3 regions of the Streptosporangium sp. OZ121 genome follow, and region 1 is predicted to be linked to each of the others. Evidence: riboswitches for the same ligand, from Rfam matches in the RefSeq annotation. Region 1 holds a riboswitch; each other region holds the start of a gene.
What was found. A riboswitch is a leader RNA that binds a small molecule or an ion and turns the genes downstream of it on or off. The one in region 1 is predicted to bind S-adenosylmethionine.
Positions count from the first base shown of each region.

Region 2: linked by a shared signal. The riboswitch ahead of ACTOQ1_RS32240 (hypothetical protein) and the one ahead of thrC (threonine synthase) in region 1 are both predicted to bind S-adenosylmethionine.
Region 3: linked by a shared signal. The riboswitch ahead of ACTOQ1_RS30215 (aminotransferase class V-fold PLP-dependent enzyme) and the one ahead of thrC (threonine synthase) in region 1 are both predicted to bind S-adenosylmethionine.

Region 1 covers NZ_JBPXMC010000052.1:25,885-31,109, reverse strand. The annotation lists gene ACTOQ1_RS41895 (MoaD/ThiS family protein) at 1-99, opposite strand, end outside; gene thrC (threonine synthase) at 122-1,417, opposite strand; SAM riboswitch class I at 1,432-1,572, opposite strand; gene ACTOQ1_RS41885 (S1 family peptidase) at 1,839-3,416, opposite strand; gene ACTOQ1_RS41880 (RNA polymerase sigma factor) at 3,620-4,177, opposite strand; gene ACTOQ1_RS41875 (alpha,alpha-trehalose-phosphate synthase (UDP-forming)) at 4,408-5,225, shown strand, end outside.
Region 2 covers NZ_JBPXMC010000024.1:102,702-107,926, reverse strand. The annotation lists gene ACTOQ1_RS32255 (ATP-binding cassette domain-containing protein) at 1-786, shown strand, start outside; gene ACTOQ1_RS32250 (ABC transporter permease) at 779-1,531, shown strand; gene ACTOQ1_RS32245 (DUF402 domain-containing protein) at 1,602-2,123, opposite strand; SAM riboswitch class IV at 2,176-2,288, shown strand; gene ACTOQ1_RS32240 (hypothetical protein) at 2,328-2,588, shown strand; gene ACTOQ1_RS32235 (FAD/NAD(P)-binding protein) at 2,585-3,223, shown strand; gene ACTOQ1_RS32230 (MFS transporter) at 3,248-4,474, opposite strand; gene ACTOQ1_RS32225 (MarR family winged helix-turn-helix transcriptional regulator) at 4,603-5,225, shown strand, end outside.
Region 3 covers NZ_JBPXMC010000021.1:103,220-108,444, reverse strand. The annotation lists gene ACTOQ1_RS30220 (NADH-quinone oxidoreductase subunit D) at 1-1,122, opposite strand, end outside; gene ACTOQ1_RS30215 (aminotransferase class V-fold PLP-dependent enzyme) at 1,140-2,465, opposite strand; SAM riboswitch class IV at 2,518-2,633, opposite strand; gene ACTOQ1_RS30210 (TerC family protein) at 2,868-3,725, shown strand; gene ACTOQ1_RS30205 (cytochrome P450) at 3,753-4,952, shown strand; gene ACTOQ1_RS30200 (SAM-dependent methyltransferase) at 5,142-5,225, opposite strand, start outside.

The DNA.
Region 1 (5,225 bases):
CTGAAGAACATCGCGGAGGGTCTCACCCTCTCCGTTCACCTCGGCGGCACCATCGGTGTAAGTCCGGAGAATCGTCGGAATCCGCACAGAAACGCTCATAATTCAGTACCTTTCACGATTTCTAGGCGATAGCCGCACGGAATGCGTCAAGAGAAGGCCGAATCACCGCGGTCGGGCGCGCCTCCGCGGCCACCGCGTCAAGGGTCTTGAGACCGTCGCCGGTGTTGAGCACCACGGTCTCGGCGTCGGGGTCGAGCGTGCCCGAGGCGACCAGCTTGCGCAGCACCCCGACGACGACGCCTCCGGCGGTCTCGGCGAAGATGCCCTCGGTCCTGGCCAGCAGCCGGATCGCGTCGACGATCTCGGCGTCGGTGACGTCCTCGACCGCGCCGCCGGTGCGGCGGGCGATGTCCAGGACGTACGGGCCGTCGGCCGGGTTGCCGATCGCCAGCGACTTGGCGATCGTGTCCGGCTTGACCGGGCGGATCACGTCGTGGCCCGCCTTGTAGGCGGCGGAGACCGGGGAGCACCCCTCGGCCTGGGCCGCGAAGATCTTGTACGGCCTGTCCTCGACCAGGCCGAGCGCGATCAGCTCCTTGAAGCCCTTGTCGACCTTCGTGAGCTGCGAACCCGACGCGACCGGGATGACGATCTGGTCGGGGATGCGCCAGCCGAGCTGCTCGGCGATCTCGTAGGCCAGGGTCTTGGACCCCTCCGCGTAGTACGGCCGGAGGTTGACGTTGACGAAGCCCCACTGGTCGCCCAGCTCGTCGCCGATGAGCTCGGAGCAGAAGCGGTTCACGTCGTCGTACGTGCCCTCGATGCCGATGAGCCTGCCGCCGTACACGGAGGCCATGACGATCTTGGCCTGTTCCAGGTCGGAGGGGATGAACACGCAGGCGTCCAGCCCGGCCCGCGCGGCGGCGGCGGTCACGGCGCCGGCCAGGTTGCCGGTGGAGGAGCAGGAGAGGGTGTGGAAACCGAAGTTGCGGGCGGCCTCGACGGCGATGGCCACCACGCGGTCCTTGAAGGAGTGCGTGGGGTTGCCGGAGTCGTCCTTCACGTGCAGGGAGCGGATGCCCAGCTCGCGGGCGAGATTGCCGGCGTTGACGAGCTTGGTCCAGCCGGGCGCCATGTTGGGCTTGGCCGCCACGTCGTCGGGGACGGGCAGCAGCGAGCGGTAGCGCCAGATGTTGGTCGGCCCCTCGGCGATGCGCTCCCGGGTCACACGCCCGAAGTCGTACGCGATCTCAAGGGGCCCGAAACACTCGTTACAGGCGAAGCTGGGGCCGAGGTCGTAGCGGGCACCGCACTCCCGGCAGGACAGGGCGACGGCGGGGCCGAAGCGCCGGTCTCGCGCGTCGCCGGCACGACCGGAGGAGGTGGCGGTGTTGTTCTCAGTGGTTGCGAGCGCCATGAAGCGAGGCCTTTCCCTCATCTTCGTCTGGACCACCCTGGTCACAGACCGGAATTGGCACCTGTCCCGGCCGACCTCGTTCAGATCACGAGTCTTGAACCGGGATGGTTGCCGGGGCTTCGCAGGGCCGGTCCCTCCACCCCTCTGGATGAGCAAATATTCAGTTGGAAACCTGACACACAGGTCTTGAGCACTCTACCCCGCCCCACCGCCCTCCTGACTCCTTGTCTCACTGTGCGAGACATGGCGTGTTATCCAGCGGACGACCGGACCCGGGCCGCCGGTCGCGAGGCACCCGGCACGCGTCCCGGACGGCAGGCGGGGCCCCCGCCGGACCCGCGATCCTCGGTGATCGCGGGTCCGGCGGGGGCCCCGTCCCCTTCCGGTCATCGCCGCCGGAGGCGACCCGCCGGAGCGGTCATCACCTCCCGAGGCGACCCGCCGGAGCGGTCACGGCACTCGGCACCCGGAACCCCAGGGTGTAGGGGCCGGAGCCGGCCGCGCTGAACACCCGGTAGCGGTAGTAGCCGGGCGTGCCGGTGTAGGAGATCCTCTCGTCGGGACCCGCGCTGTCGGAGGTGGCGACGACCGCCCAGTTCCTGCCGTTCCACTTCTGCAGGTAAAGGTCGAAGTCGGTGCCGTCGGCGCCGTCCAGGCAGGCGGTCTGGAGACCTCCGACGGTCAGCCTGTAGTACAGGCCCCTCGGCTGGTAGGCGGACCGGCCGGCGGCCAGGGTGCCGGTGTAGGTGTTCGGGAAGCCGGTGCAGGTGCCCGTGACCGGCGGCGGCGGATTGCCCGCGGTGGTCCTCAGGCTCAGGCCGTAGGCGGTGAGGATCTCGCCGACCGGCTGGAAGTAGGTGGTGCCGCCCTGGCTGCAGTCGCCGGTGCCGCCGGAGGTGACGCCCTGGGCCTGGTCGATGGAGATGAACGAGCCGCCGGAGTCTCCGGGTTCGGCGCAGACGTTGGTGCGGGTCAGCCCGAAGACGGTGCCCTGGGGGTAGGTGACGCTGGCGTCGTGCTGCTGGATGAGGCCGCAGTGCCAGTCGGTGGTGGAGCCGGACCGGCAGACCGAGGCCCCCTCGACGGCGACCCGGGCGCCGGCGACGGGCACGGTGCCGCCCGCGCCGTTGTCCACCGTCGGGGTGGCGGTCCAGTCGCTGTTGGTCGCGACCCAGGAGTAGTCGCTGCCCGGGAAGACCGATCCCTGGAAGGTGCCCTGGGCGACGCGGTTGAAGCCGGTGGTGGCGGCGCCGGTCCTGCCGCAGTGACCCGCGCTGACGAAACCCTGCTGGGTGCCCTTGAGCACGGAGAAGCCGATCGAGCAGCGGCTGGTGACGCCGATGTAGTAGGCGTTGCCGCCCACCAGGTCGTTCAGGGTCAGGGGAACCTCGGTGCTGGGCAGCACGACCACCGCCTCCTCGTCCACCCCCGCGCTCTCGACGAAGTTCTGGGCGTCATCAGGTTTCGGGGAGAGGACGACCACCTTGTTCCTCTTCACGTCGACGAAGCGCGCGCTCGACACGAGCGGCCGCGGGGGCAGGGCTTCGTCGATCTTCTGCTTGGTCACGGTGAGCTCCGCCAGCGACCTGGGGACGACCTCGGCCTGGGCTCCCGCGTCGAGGATCGTGGGGATGTCGGCGGCACTGGTGGTGGCCGCCACCAGGGTGTGCGCGGTGCTTCCCCTGAGCCAAACACCGCCGAAACGGGGGCCGAGCCTTCTGCTCAGCTGTATCGCGACCGGGCTCAGGCGGGCCTCGTTGAGCAGCCGGGCCTGGGCCTGGGCCGGGGTCAGGCCGAGATCGCGCTCGAGCGCCTCCAGCATGTTCGGCGGCGGTTTCAGCGCGGCCGACACGGCCGACACGGCCGTGGTGGCGGACGGGGCGGCGGGCATGGCCGGAGCACCCGCCGCCCGGCGTTCGGCGCCGGCCGGTACGGCGGCCAGGGCAAGTGCGGTGGCCGCCAGGACGCATGTCGTGGAAACAGTGTGTCTGCGGAACATGTGGTCTCTCCTCGACCTCGGCTTGCACAGGGTGAGGGGAGATCGCCACATGTCACCGATTGATCACGCGACGTGGGCAACGCCACCCTAAATCAGGTGAGGCCGCCGGAGCCGCACGCCACGCGGAAGGCGCTCTTCGACGGTTCCCACCGGCCGGGCACCCCGGCGGACAACCCGTCAGAGGCCGGAGACCGGGCGGTGGTTCAGAAGCCGTAGGCGTCGCCCAGGGCGCCCTGGACGTACTTGCGCGCCTGGTGGATGCGTGACTTGGCGGTGCCCAGCGGGATGCGGAGCTGCTCGGCCACCTCGTTGTAGTCGAGCTGGCAGATGTCGCGCAGCACCAGCGCCTGGGCCAGCTCCGGCTTCTCGGCCTCCAGCGCCTCCATCGCGTCGAGCAGGTCCAGCCGGGACCCGGCGATCACGCTCACCCGGGCCACGTCCGGCTTCTGCAGCGGCAGCTCGTCGGAGCTCTGCTCGGCCGCGCGGCGCTTCAGCGAGCGGTAGGTGGTCCTGGCGCAGTTGGCGGTCACGATGTGCAGCCAGGTGCTGAACCGTGCGCGCCCCTCGAAGCGGCCGATGTTGCGCGCCACCGCGAGCAGGGTGTCCTGGCAGGCCTCCTCGGCGTCCTGCCGGAAGGGGAGGATCCGGCCGCAGTGCCTGAACACGGCGGGCTCGATCCGCTTCAGCAGCTCACCGAGAGCGCGGTGGTCGCCCTGGGCGGCCGATCGGGCCAGGTCCTCGGTCGTCTCGTCCAGCGCCATCACGGGCCCCCATCAGCGGTCACGGTCGCTGGACATCCTACGGTCGGGGGTCGCGGATGGTGACCCTCCCTCACCGCCACAAGAAGGGTGATAGAGCGGGGCTCATCACTCCACCTACTGACAAGAGCTGACACAATTCGATGGACGCCGTTCCTTCCTTGACCTGAAGAGCGAGGACATCCCGACGAGGTGCCGGTTAACCTTGGGGTCTCCACGCTCAAGGAGAATCGATGAGCGCGATCCTGGTGGCCTCCAACCGAGGCCCCGTCTCCTTCACCCTCTCCGAGGACGGTTCGCTGTCCATGCGCAGGGGAGGTGGCGGCCTGGTCTCCGGCCTGTCGGAGGTCGCGAAAGACCTCGACGTCCTGTGGGTCTGCGCGGCGCTGTCCGACGGCGACCGCGGCGCCGTGCGGCTGGCCCCCGGCGGCCGGCTCGACCAGGCGGGCTACGACACCGGGGCGCTGCGGATGCTCGACATCCCCCCGGCGACCTTCCACCGCGCGTACAACGCGGTCGCCAACTCCACCCTCTGGTTCGTCCACCACCTTCTCTACGACACCCCCAACAGGCCCTACTTCGACGCCAGGTTCCGCCGGGAGTGGGAGTCGTACCAGTCCTACAACGAGGCGTTCGCGATGGCGCTGGCCGAGGAGGCCCCGCACGGGGCGCGGGTGATGGTGCAGGACTACCACCTGAGCCTGGCCCCGGCCATGCTCAGGGGGGAGCGCCCCGACCTGCGGGTGGCGCACTTCTCGCACACGCCGTGGGCGCCGCCCGAATACTTCAACCTGCTCCCCGACGACGTCGCGACCGAGCTCCTCGAGGGCATCCTGGGCGCCGACCACGCGGGCTTCCTCACCGCCCGCTGGGGCGGGGCGTTCATGGACTGCTGCGAGACGGTGCTCGGCGCGCGGGTCGACCGCGGGGAGCGTACGGTCACGCACGCGGGCAGGACGACCCGGATCGGCACCCACAGCCTGGGCGTGGACGGCAAGGCCCTCTGGACGCGGGCGTCCGAGCCCGACGTGGAGTCGCACATGGCCGCGCT
Region 2 (5,225 bases), on a different contig from region 1:
ACGCTGGTCGGGCCGGACGCGGGGCGGGCCACGGTGGCCGGGTTCGACGTCGTGCGCGACCGCCGCCGGGTCCGCCGCGCCATCAGCCTGACCGGCCAGCACGCGGCGGTCGACGAGTTGCTGACCGGCGAGGAGAACCTGCGGATGATGGGCCGCCTGTCCGGCCTGTCACGCGCGGCGGCCCGCCGCAGGGCGGCCGAGCTGCTGGAGCGGTTCGACCTGGCCGAGGCGGGGAGGCGGCGGGTCGGCACGTACTCGGGCGGCATGTGGCGACGGCTGGACCTGGCCGCGGGGCTGGTCGGCGCGCCGTCGGTGATCTTTCTCGACGAGCCGACCACCGGTCTCGACGTGCGGAGCAGGCAGGCGATGTGGGAAGTGATCACCCAGCTCACCGGCTCGGGCACCACGGTCTTCCTGACCACCCAGTATCTGGAGGAGGCCGACAGCCTGGCCGACAGGATCGCGTTGCTCGACGGCGGGCGGGTGGTCGCGGAGGGCACCGCCGACGAGCTCAAGGCGAGGGTCGCCGCCTGGCGGCTGGACCTCGTCCTGTCCGACGCGCGGTCGTTCGCCGAGGTGACGTGCCTTCTCGGGGCGCGGGCCGTCCACGCCGATCTCGCCACGCTGACCGTCGGGGCGGCCACCGACGGGAGCGCCACGGGGATCCGGGCCCTGCTGGACGAGGTGGACCCGGGGCGCTCGGCGGTCGAGAGGTTCACCGTGCGCGGCGCCACGCTCGACGACGCGTTCCTCGCGCTGACGGACAGGGAGCGGGCCGGTGTCTGAACTCGCCGCCTGGCCGGTGATGACCGGCCGTGCCGTCCGCCTGTCGCTGCGCAACCTCGACGCGCTGCTCACCTCGTTCCTGATGCCCGTCCTGGTCATGCTGCTGTTCGTCTACCTGTTCGGCGGCGCGATCCAGACCGGCACCGACTACGTCACCTACGCCGTCCCCGGCATCCTCGTCATGTGCGCCTCCTACGGCGCCTCCCTGACCGCGGTCGCCGTCAGCCACGACATGAGCCGGGGGATCGTCGACAGGTTCAGGTCGATGGACGTCGGCGGCGGGGCGTTCCTGGGCGGGCACGTGGCCGCGAGCACCGTGCGCAACCTCACTTCGCTCGCCGTCGTGTTCGCCGTCGCGTTCCTGCTCGGCTTCCGGGCGGACGCGGGCCTGTCCGGCTGGGCCGCGGCGGTGGGGGTCCTGGTGGTGTTCGTCCTGGCCATGTCCGCGGTCTCGGCCCTGGTCGGCCTGCTGGCCAGGACACCGGAGGCCGCGGGCGCCTTCACCTTCCTGGTGATGTTCCTGCCCTACCCGAGCAGCGCCTTCGTCCCGGTGCACACCATGCCCGCGTGGCTGCACGGGTTCGCGGAGAACCAGCCGGCCACGCCGATCATCGAGTCCGTACGCGGCCTGCTGCTCGACCGGCCCGTGGGGAGCGACCCGTGGAAGGCGCTGGCCTGGTGCGGCGGTTTCCTGCTGGTCTCGACGGTCCTCTCCGGCGGGATGTTCCGCCGCCGCGCCCGCTGAGGTCGCGGGGGCGCCGGGAGCGGTGGGGGTGGCGCCGCCCCCGGTACCCCCCGGTGCCCCCGCCCATGGTTCAGCCGACCAGGGTGAGCCAGCGCGGCGCGTCCCCGAAGGGGGCGGTGCGGGAGGTGACGGCCTCCATCAGCCAGGCGGCCGAGGCGCGGGCGTTCTCGACCACGTCGGGCGGGTAGGCGTACTTGACCTGGTGCTCCTCGAACTCGTCCTCGTCGTCCAGGAAGACCCGGCTCGGGCGGCCCTTCAGCAGGTTCCGGCGGGTCCGGATCACGTCGAGGTCCAGGTCGACCATGGTGACCTCGCCGTCTCTCCACTCCGGCACCGTGGAGACGTCGCAGTAGATCTCGTGCTTGTTCGGGGCGGCGTTGAAGGCGGCCGTCCACCAGGCGTCGCGGGGGAAGAGCATCACGAACGGATGCGGCCAGGCGACCGCGGGACCGTCGCCCTTGTGACCACTGGAGCCGGCCACGCAGCCCGTCCACACCCCGTGCTCGTCCTCGCCGAGGAGCAGGCCGCGGTGGTGCCAGTGCAGTGACCCGTCGTACTTGCGGTAGACCACGTTCACGCTCTCATAGGACATTCCACGACACTAAGGCTTGACAGAGATCTATGTATTTCCTACCCTATAAATAGGTTAAGAGCGTCAGTGAGAAGCCCCGGCCGGCTGACCGGCAACCCTCGCACCGCGGCGGGGTGCCCCCGGGGGAGACCTGGCGGCACGGTGGGCGTGCCGCAAGCGCGGACTCCCTCACCAGGGTCACCGAGACATGCCCGGGAGCGCCACATGTCGAAGACCAGCACACCGAACCACGCGAGCCCCGTCGGCCTCGACACCCACGGCCACCACCGGCCCGGTGGCAGGCCCGGCCCGCGTTGTCCCTTCCAGGGGCGGATCGGCACACCCGCCTTCCCCGCCGAGCCCGGGCGCCACCACCTCTACGTCGCGGCCGTCTGTCCGTACGCGCAGCGCGCGGCCGTGGTCGCCTTCCCGGTCGAGCCGTCGCACGCCGACCGGGACCGCCCGCGCCGCAGAGCCGCCGTATGAGCGCCGCGATCGCCGTCGTCGGCGCCGGGCCGACGGGCACCTGCCTGGTGGAGCGCATCTGCGCCAACGCCGCCGACCTGCTCGGCTGGCCGTCGCTGGACGTCCACGTGATCGACCCCCACCCGCCGGGCGGCGGGCGCGTCTGGCGCCACGACCAGCCGGACCTGCTCTGGATGAACTCCACCGCCGCCGACGTGACGCTCTTCACCGACGAGTCGGTGCGCTGCGAGGGACCGATCCGCCCCGGACCCACGCTGGCCGAGTGGCTCGGCTGCGACCCCGGCGGGTTCGCCTCCCGCCCGGCACAGAACGGCTACCTCTCCCACGTCTTCCGGCAGGCGGTGGCGACCGCCCCGCGCGGCGTCCGGGTGCACGTGCACGCCGCCCGCGCCGTCGACCTCGCCGAGGTCACGGCCTCCCGGTTCGCGGTGAACGGCCGGGACGCGCTCCGGTTCGGCACCCGTGACCGGCGGCGACTGCGCGGCCGGTTCGTGGGGCTGGTGTTCCAGGACGCGCTGACGTCGTTCGACCCGCTCCGTACCGTCGGCGACGAGATCGCCGAGGTGCTCGCCACCCACGACGTCGTACCCCGCGCCGCCCGGAGGGAGGGGCGTGGAGGAGGGGCACGTGGATGAGGTGTTCTTCCTGCCCCGGCACGACTACACCCGCGAGCTGCTCGGCGCGGTGCCCAAGCTGGTGCCGGCCGAGCCCTGACGGAGGCCACGGATGTCGGGCAGGGCCAGCACCCCCAGGCAGGAGATCGCCAGCAGCGCCGCCGCCCCGTACAGGGTGGGGGCCGTGCCCACCGCCCCGGCCAGCGGCCCGGCCAGCGCCATGCCGAGGGGGGTCAGCCCGAGGGAGAGCAGCCAGTCGTACGCGGACACCCGTGAGATCGCCTCGGCCGGGATGTGCTCCTGCACGGCGGTCTCCCACATGGGGGACATGAAGGCCAGGCCGCCGGTCATCAGCCCGTAGGCCACCGCGACGGTCGGTGCGGGCGCTTCGGCGGCGAGCAGGACCAGGGGCAGGGCGCCGAGCGTGAGCGCGACGTTGGCCACGACCAGAGGCCTTCGCGGCCTCGCCCGCAGTGCCAGCAGCGCGCCGCACAGGGCGCCGACCGTGCCGCCCTGCACGATCGTGCCCCAGGCGAGCTCGCCCCCGAGGGTCGTGACGGCGATCACGGGGCCGATCGTGATCAGGGCACAGCGGCTGAGGTTCCACATGGAGTGGCCGACGAGGTTCGTCCAGTACCACCGGTGGCGGCGCAGCTGGGCCCAGCCCTCGGCCAGCTGCCTGACGAACCGCTCGCGCGGCGCGGGCGGGATCGGCGCGAGCCGGAGCCGGCCCAGCAGCACCGCGCTGGCCGTGAACGTCGCGGCGTCCAGGAGCAGTGCCCAGCCGGGGCCGGCGGTCAGCGCGAGGGCGGTGGCGATCCCCGGGCCGAGCAGCATGGACCCGCGCTGGGCGATCGCCATGAGCGCGTTGGCCCGGGAAAGGTGCTCCGCCGCCACGGTGGCGGGCACCAGGCCGGTCGTGGCGGGCAGGAAGAACGCGGAACCGGCCCCCGAGACGGCGGCCAGCGCCGCCAGGTGGACGATGTCGACCGTGCCGGTGATCAGCTCGAGGCCCATGGCGGCGTGGGCGAGCCCGCGCACCACGTCGGCGCCGATCATCACGCGACGGCGCGGGAGCCGGTCGGCCCACACGCCGCCGGGCAGCATCAGCGCCACCGTGGCGATCGACTGGGCGGCCAGGACCACCCCGAGGTCGGTGGCCGAGCCGGTCGCGGTGACGATCGCCAGCGCGAGGGCCACGACGGTGATGGAGTCGCCGATGTGCGAGAGGGTCTGGCCGGTCCACAGCAGGCGGAAGCGAGGATCTCGCAAGGGGGCCCATAAACCGCGCGAAGGAGTCATGGATGGAAATTTACTACGAAAACATAATATATGCATCCGTATTAAAGGTGATGTGGCGTCGACGGCGATCCGGCGGAGGGCGGCGTTACCCTTTGGGCATGCCAGAGCCTGATTCCATCGACCGGCACATCGCGCACTGGTCCCGCGAGCTGTCCGACCTCGATCCGCAGGTCGAGGGGATCATCACGCGCATGCAGGCGCTCGCGCGGCTGCTCAAGCGGAACAAGGACGCCTGGCTGAGCGAGGGAGGGCTCAAGCCCTGGGAGTTCAACGTCCTCCACCATCTGGTCGCGGTCGGGCCGCCCTACCGGGCGACCCCTTCACAGCTGGCCGGGTGGCTCGACACCCACCCGGCCACGCTGACGAACCGGCTCGACCGGCTGGAGCAGGCCGGATACGTCGACCGCGTGCACGATCCGGGCGACCGCCGCCGCCTGCTCGTCGCGCTGACCCCCGCCGGGCGCGCTGTCTGGCAGGAGCGCATGGACCAGGGCGACCTCTCGGAGCGGGAGTTGCTCGGCCCGCTCGACCCCGGGGAGCGCGAGGTCCTCGACGATCTCCTGCGCCGGATGGTCCGGAACGCGGAGCGGGACGGCCCGCCGCTGATGCCCGACTGGCCGTCCGGGCCGGACCCGGCTCCGGGAGCGGATCCGGGTTCGGGGTCGAGGGCGGGGGTGGACTCGGCGGCGGGGCCGGGTTCCGGTGCGGACACGGGATCGAG
Region 3 (5,225 bases), on a different contig from region 1:
CAGGTGGCCGGGGAGCATCTCGCGCAGCACCTGGACGTTGTTGAAGGAGGCCGAGCGGAGCTTCATCCGCCACGGCGTCTTCTCGCCGCGCGAGACCAGGTAGTAGCCGTTCAGGCCGAGCGGGCTCTCCGTCCAGGCGTAGGTGTGGCCCTCGGGAACCTTCAGCACCTTGGGCAGGCGCTGGTTGACCGGCCCCGGGGGCAGGTCGAGAAGCCGTTCCACGCAGGCGTCGGCCAGGTCGAGGGAGACCTTCACCTGTTCCAGCAGCACCTCGAAGCGGGCGTGGCAGTCTCCCGCCGACCGGGTGACGACCTTCACCGGCAGCTCGCCGTAGGCGAGGTACGGCTCGTCCCTGCGCAGGTCGACGTCGACGCCGGAGGCGCGGGCGATGGGGCCGCTCACGCCGTACTGCATGATCGTCTCGCGGTCGAGGACGCCGACCCCGCGCGTGCGGGCGAGGAAGATCTCGTTCCCGACGATCAGGTTCTCGATGTCGGGCAGCCGTCGCCGCACGTCGGCCACGGCCTGGGCGACCCGGCCCGTCCACCCCTCGGGGATCTCCTCCTTCAGGCCGCCGACCCGGTTGAACATGTAGTGCATGCGCCCGCCGGAGATCTCCTCCATCACGGCCTGGAGGGTCTCGCGCTCCCGGAACGCGTAGAAGACCGGGGTGATCGCGCCGAGTTCCAGCGGGTAGGAGCCGAGGAACATCAGGTGGCTGAGCACCCGGTTGAGCTCGGCCATCAGCGTGCGCGTCCAGACCGCCCTGACCGGCACCTCCATGCCGAGCATCCGTTCCACCGCGAGCACGACGCCCAGCTCGTTGGCGAACGCCGACAGCCAGTCGTGCCGGTTGGCCAGCACGATGATCTGCCGGTAGTCGCGCACCTCGAAGAGCTTCTCCGCGCCCCGGTGCATGTAGCCCACGATCGGCTCGGCCGAGCTGATCCGTTCCCCGTCCAGGGTGAGCCGCAGCCGCAGCACGCCGTGCGTGGACGGGTGCTGCGGGCCGATGTTGAGGATCATGTCCTCGGTCGCGAGCTCCTTGCCGTGCGCCCCCCGCACGGCCTCGGCCCCCGCCCCCATTCCCACGCTCAGCTCGCGGGGCGCGCCTTCAGTCATAGGGCCATGCTGTCACGTCAGCCGCGCGAGGCAAGATCCCGCAGGGCGTCGATCAACCGGTCGACGTGCTCGGAGGTGGTACCGATGCCGATGGAGGCGCGGACGGCGGAGGCGGTGACGTCGTCGCAGCCGCCGTCCTTGGCGCCCAGCAGGTGCCGTACGAAGGGGTGGGCGCAGAACTTGCCGTCGCGGACGCCGATGCCGTAGTCGCCGGACAGGACCTCGGCGACCTCGCGGGCGGTGAAGCCGTCCACCACGAAGGAGACGATGCCGACGCGCGGGTGGTCCGGGCCCCACAGGGACAGCTCGTGCACGCCGGGGACGGAGGCGAGACCCGCGCGCAGGCGCTCGAGGAGGTGCTCCTCCTCGCGGACCAGCGGGGTCCAGCCGGTGGCGGTCAGGGCGTCGCAGGCCGCGGCGAGCGCGACGGCGCCCAGCACGTTCGGGGTTCCCGCCTCGTGCCGGGCCTCGGGGTCGTCGTGCCACTCGGTGCCGTCGTCGTTCACGGCCTTCACCGCGCCGCCGCCCCGCAGGTACGGCTCGGCCTCGGCCAGCCAGTCGGAACGGCCGATCAGCGCGCCGGTGCCGAACGGCGCGTAGAGCTTGTGGCCGGAGAAGACCACGTAGTCCAGGTCGAGCGCCGTCAGGTTGAGGCGGCGGTGCGGGACGAGCTGCGCGGCGTCGACGAGGACGCGGGCCCCGTGGCGGTGGGCGATGTGGGCCAGCGCGGCGATCGGCCAGAGCTCCCCGGTGACGTTGGAGGCGGCGGTCACGACCAGCAGCTTGGGGCCGTCGATCGAGGCGAGGGCGTCGTCGGCGGCGCGGACGGCCTCGCCGGGGAAGGCGGGGGCCGCCAGCCGCACGACCCGCTCCCAGGGCAGCAGCGAGGCGTGGTGCTCGGTGTCGAAGACCACGGCGGTGGTGCCCTCGGGCAGGCTGCGGGCCAGCAGGTTGGTCGCGTCCGTGGTGTTGCGGGTGAAGATCACCGAGTCGTCGGGACGGGCGCCGACGAAGGCGCGCACCGTGTGCCTGGCCTGCTCGTAGCGGGCCGTGGTCAGCTGGGACGCGTACCCGGCGCCGCGGTGGACGCTGGAGTAGGCCGGGAGCGCGGCGGCGACGGCGGCGCTGACCGGCTCCAGACAGGGGGCGCTCGCGGCGTAGTCGAGGTTGGCGTAGCGGACGAGCCTGCCGCCCCTGACCGGGACCTCCAGGTCCGAGCCGAGCACGGCCGGGATCGGGCGGTCACCGGACGCGTAGGTCTCGGGGACGGTCACCGGAGCGGCGGCGGTGGCCGGGACGACGGGGGCGGGGCTCGCGGGGGTGAAGATCGTCAGGGTGGACATGCCAGGGCTCCTTCGAGGTCATCGGACCCCAACCCATGACACAGGTGCCTGGAGCCCGCGCTTGCCCGGCACACCTCGTGCCGGACCAGGTCCTCACCCGGGGCACCCCGCCGCGGACGCGAGGGTTGCCGGCCAGCGAGCCGGGGCTTGTCACTGGCACTCATGACCTACGGGGGAACTATAACCGACACCTCGCGGTGCCCCGCAAGTCCGAAACGTGATCAACCCGATATCGGAGCCGGAGCGGGCGTCCTCGGGAACGCCCGGCGGATTTGACAGCGAAGCGTGATGAGGGGGAAGGAACTCCCGGCGTTCCCCGGTCGTCCAGGCAGTCAGTCGAAGAAGCACTCGGGCAGCTGGGCCGGCGGTGCGTTCGGGCGCCGGCCGACGAAGGAGGAAGCAATGGACTGGGTGACCAGCCCGGAGATATGGATAGGGTTCTTCACCCTTGTCGCCCTGGAGATCGTCCTGGGAATCGACAACATCATCTTCATCTCGATCCTGGTGGGCAAGCTCCCGCCCGAGCAGCGCGACAAGGCCCGCAAGCTCGGCCTCGCCGTCGCCCTGCTCAGCCGCCTCCTGCTGCTGCTGGCGTTGTCGTGGGTGGTGAGGCTCACCGAACCGATGTTCGAGGTCTTCGGGCAGGGGATATCGGGGCGCGATCTGATCCTGATACTCGGCGGCCTGTTCCTGCTGGGCAAGAGCGTCCACGAGATGCACGGCAGCCTGGAGGGAGAGGCCCACCACTCCGAGGGCAAGGTCGCCTCCTCCTTCACCTCGGTGATCATCCAGATCATGATCCTCGACGTCGTCTTCTCGCTCGACTCGGTGATCACCGCGGTCGGCATGGTCGACGAGCTGGGCGTCATGGTCGCGGCCGTCATCGTCTCGGTCATCGTGATGCTGGTCGCCTCCGGGCCGATCAGCCGCTTCGTGGACCGGCACCCGAGCATCAAGATGCTCGCCCTGTCCTTCCTGGTGCTGGTCGGCGTCGTGCTCATCGCCGAGGGGTTCGAGCAGCACATCTCGAAGGGCTACATCTACTTCGCGATGGCGTTCTCGCTGCTGGTGGAGCTGCTGAACATCCGGATGCGCGGCAAGGCGGGGCGGAAGCCGGTCGAGCTGCGTTCCCGCTACGAGGCCGACGGCGAGGCCGGCCCGGAGACGCCGGAGGGCACGGAGGCCCCGGTGGGCGCGGAGACCCCGGCGGGCCGGGCGGACGAGCCGGTCGAGAGGGGGAAGCCGGACGAGCAGACCTGATCCTGGACCGGGGATTACGATGCTTACGTGCGCTTTGATCCCTGGAATCCGGAATTCGTCGCCCACCCCTATGACGTCTACGACGAGCTGAGGCGGGAGCGGCCGGTCAGCTTCTTCGAACCGACCGGCCAGTGGCTGGTGGCCAGGCACGCCGACGTCAACGCGCTGCTGCGAGACCGCAGGCTCGGCCGCTCCTACCTGCACGTGGCCTCGCACCAGGAGTTCGGCAGGCCGGACGACCCAGAGTTCCAGGACCCGTTCTGGCGGGTGATCAGGGCGGGAATGCTCGATGTCGAGCCGCCGGTGCACACCAGGCTCCGGCGGCTGGTGTCGAAGGCGTTCACCCCCCGCATGGTCGAGGCGCTCCGCCCCAAGGTCGCCCGGATGGCAGGGGAACTGGTGGACGACTTCGTCGAGCGCGGCGGCGGAGACCTGATCGCCGAGGTCGCCGAGCCGCTCCCGGTCACCGTGATCGCCGAGATGCTGGGCGTCCCCGAGGCCGACCGGCACCTGCTGCGGCCCTGGTCGGCCGACATCTGCGGCATGTACGAGCTCCAGCCGTCGGTCGAGGCCCAGCACACGGCCGTACGGGCGGCCGAGGAGTTCTCCGCCTATCTCGTCGAGCTGGCCCGCGCCCGCAGGGCCGACCCCGGCGACGACCTGATCAGCGCGCTCGCCCTGGTGGCCGACGAGGGTGACAGGCTCACCGAGGAGGAGCTGGTCGGCACCTGCGTGCTGCTGCTCAACGCCGGGCACGAGGCCACCGTCAACGTCACCGGCAACGGCTGGTGGTCGTTGTTCCGCAACCCGGCCGAGCTGGACCGGCTCCGCGCCGACCACACCCTGCTGCCCACGGCGGTCGAGGAGCTGATGCGCTGGGACACCCCGCTGCAGATGTTCGAGCGCTGGGTGCTGGAGGACATCTCGGTGGGCGGGGTCGACATCCCGCGCGGCACCGAGGTGGCGCTGCTGTTCGGCTCGGCCAACCGCGATCCCGAGGTCTTCGCCGACCCCGCCCGCCTGGACGTGGGCCGGGCCGACAACCCGCACATCTCCTTCGGCGCAGGGATCCACTTCTGCCTCGGGGCACCGCTGGCCAGGGTCGAGCTGATCGAGTCCTTCGGCGCCCTGCTGCGCAAGGCCCCGAAGATGGAACTCGCCGCCGAGCCCGTCTGGGGACCGGGCTACGTCATCCGCGGTCTCACCTCCCTGGACGTGCGGGTCTGAACCGGCCTCGGACCTGGAGGCGCGGGTCTGAACCGGCCTCGGACGAAGCAGCCGGAGCGGGCGACGCGGACGGGCCACGGGTGTGCCCGGCCCGTGCCGTCCGTGGACGAGGGCACGGCGGCCGGGCGGCGCCCCGCCGGCTCCGCCGCCCGCACCGTGGCCCCGCGGGAACGACGTCGGTCCGGCGGGTCAGTGACGGCTCTGCGACAGCCAGCCGAACCCGCCGAGGCCGCCCGCGGCGATGAGCTCCGCCTCCTCCGAGGCCCTCGCGAG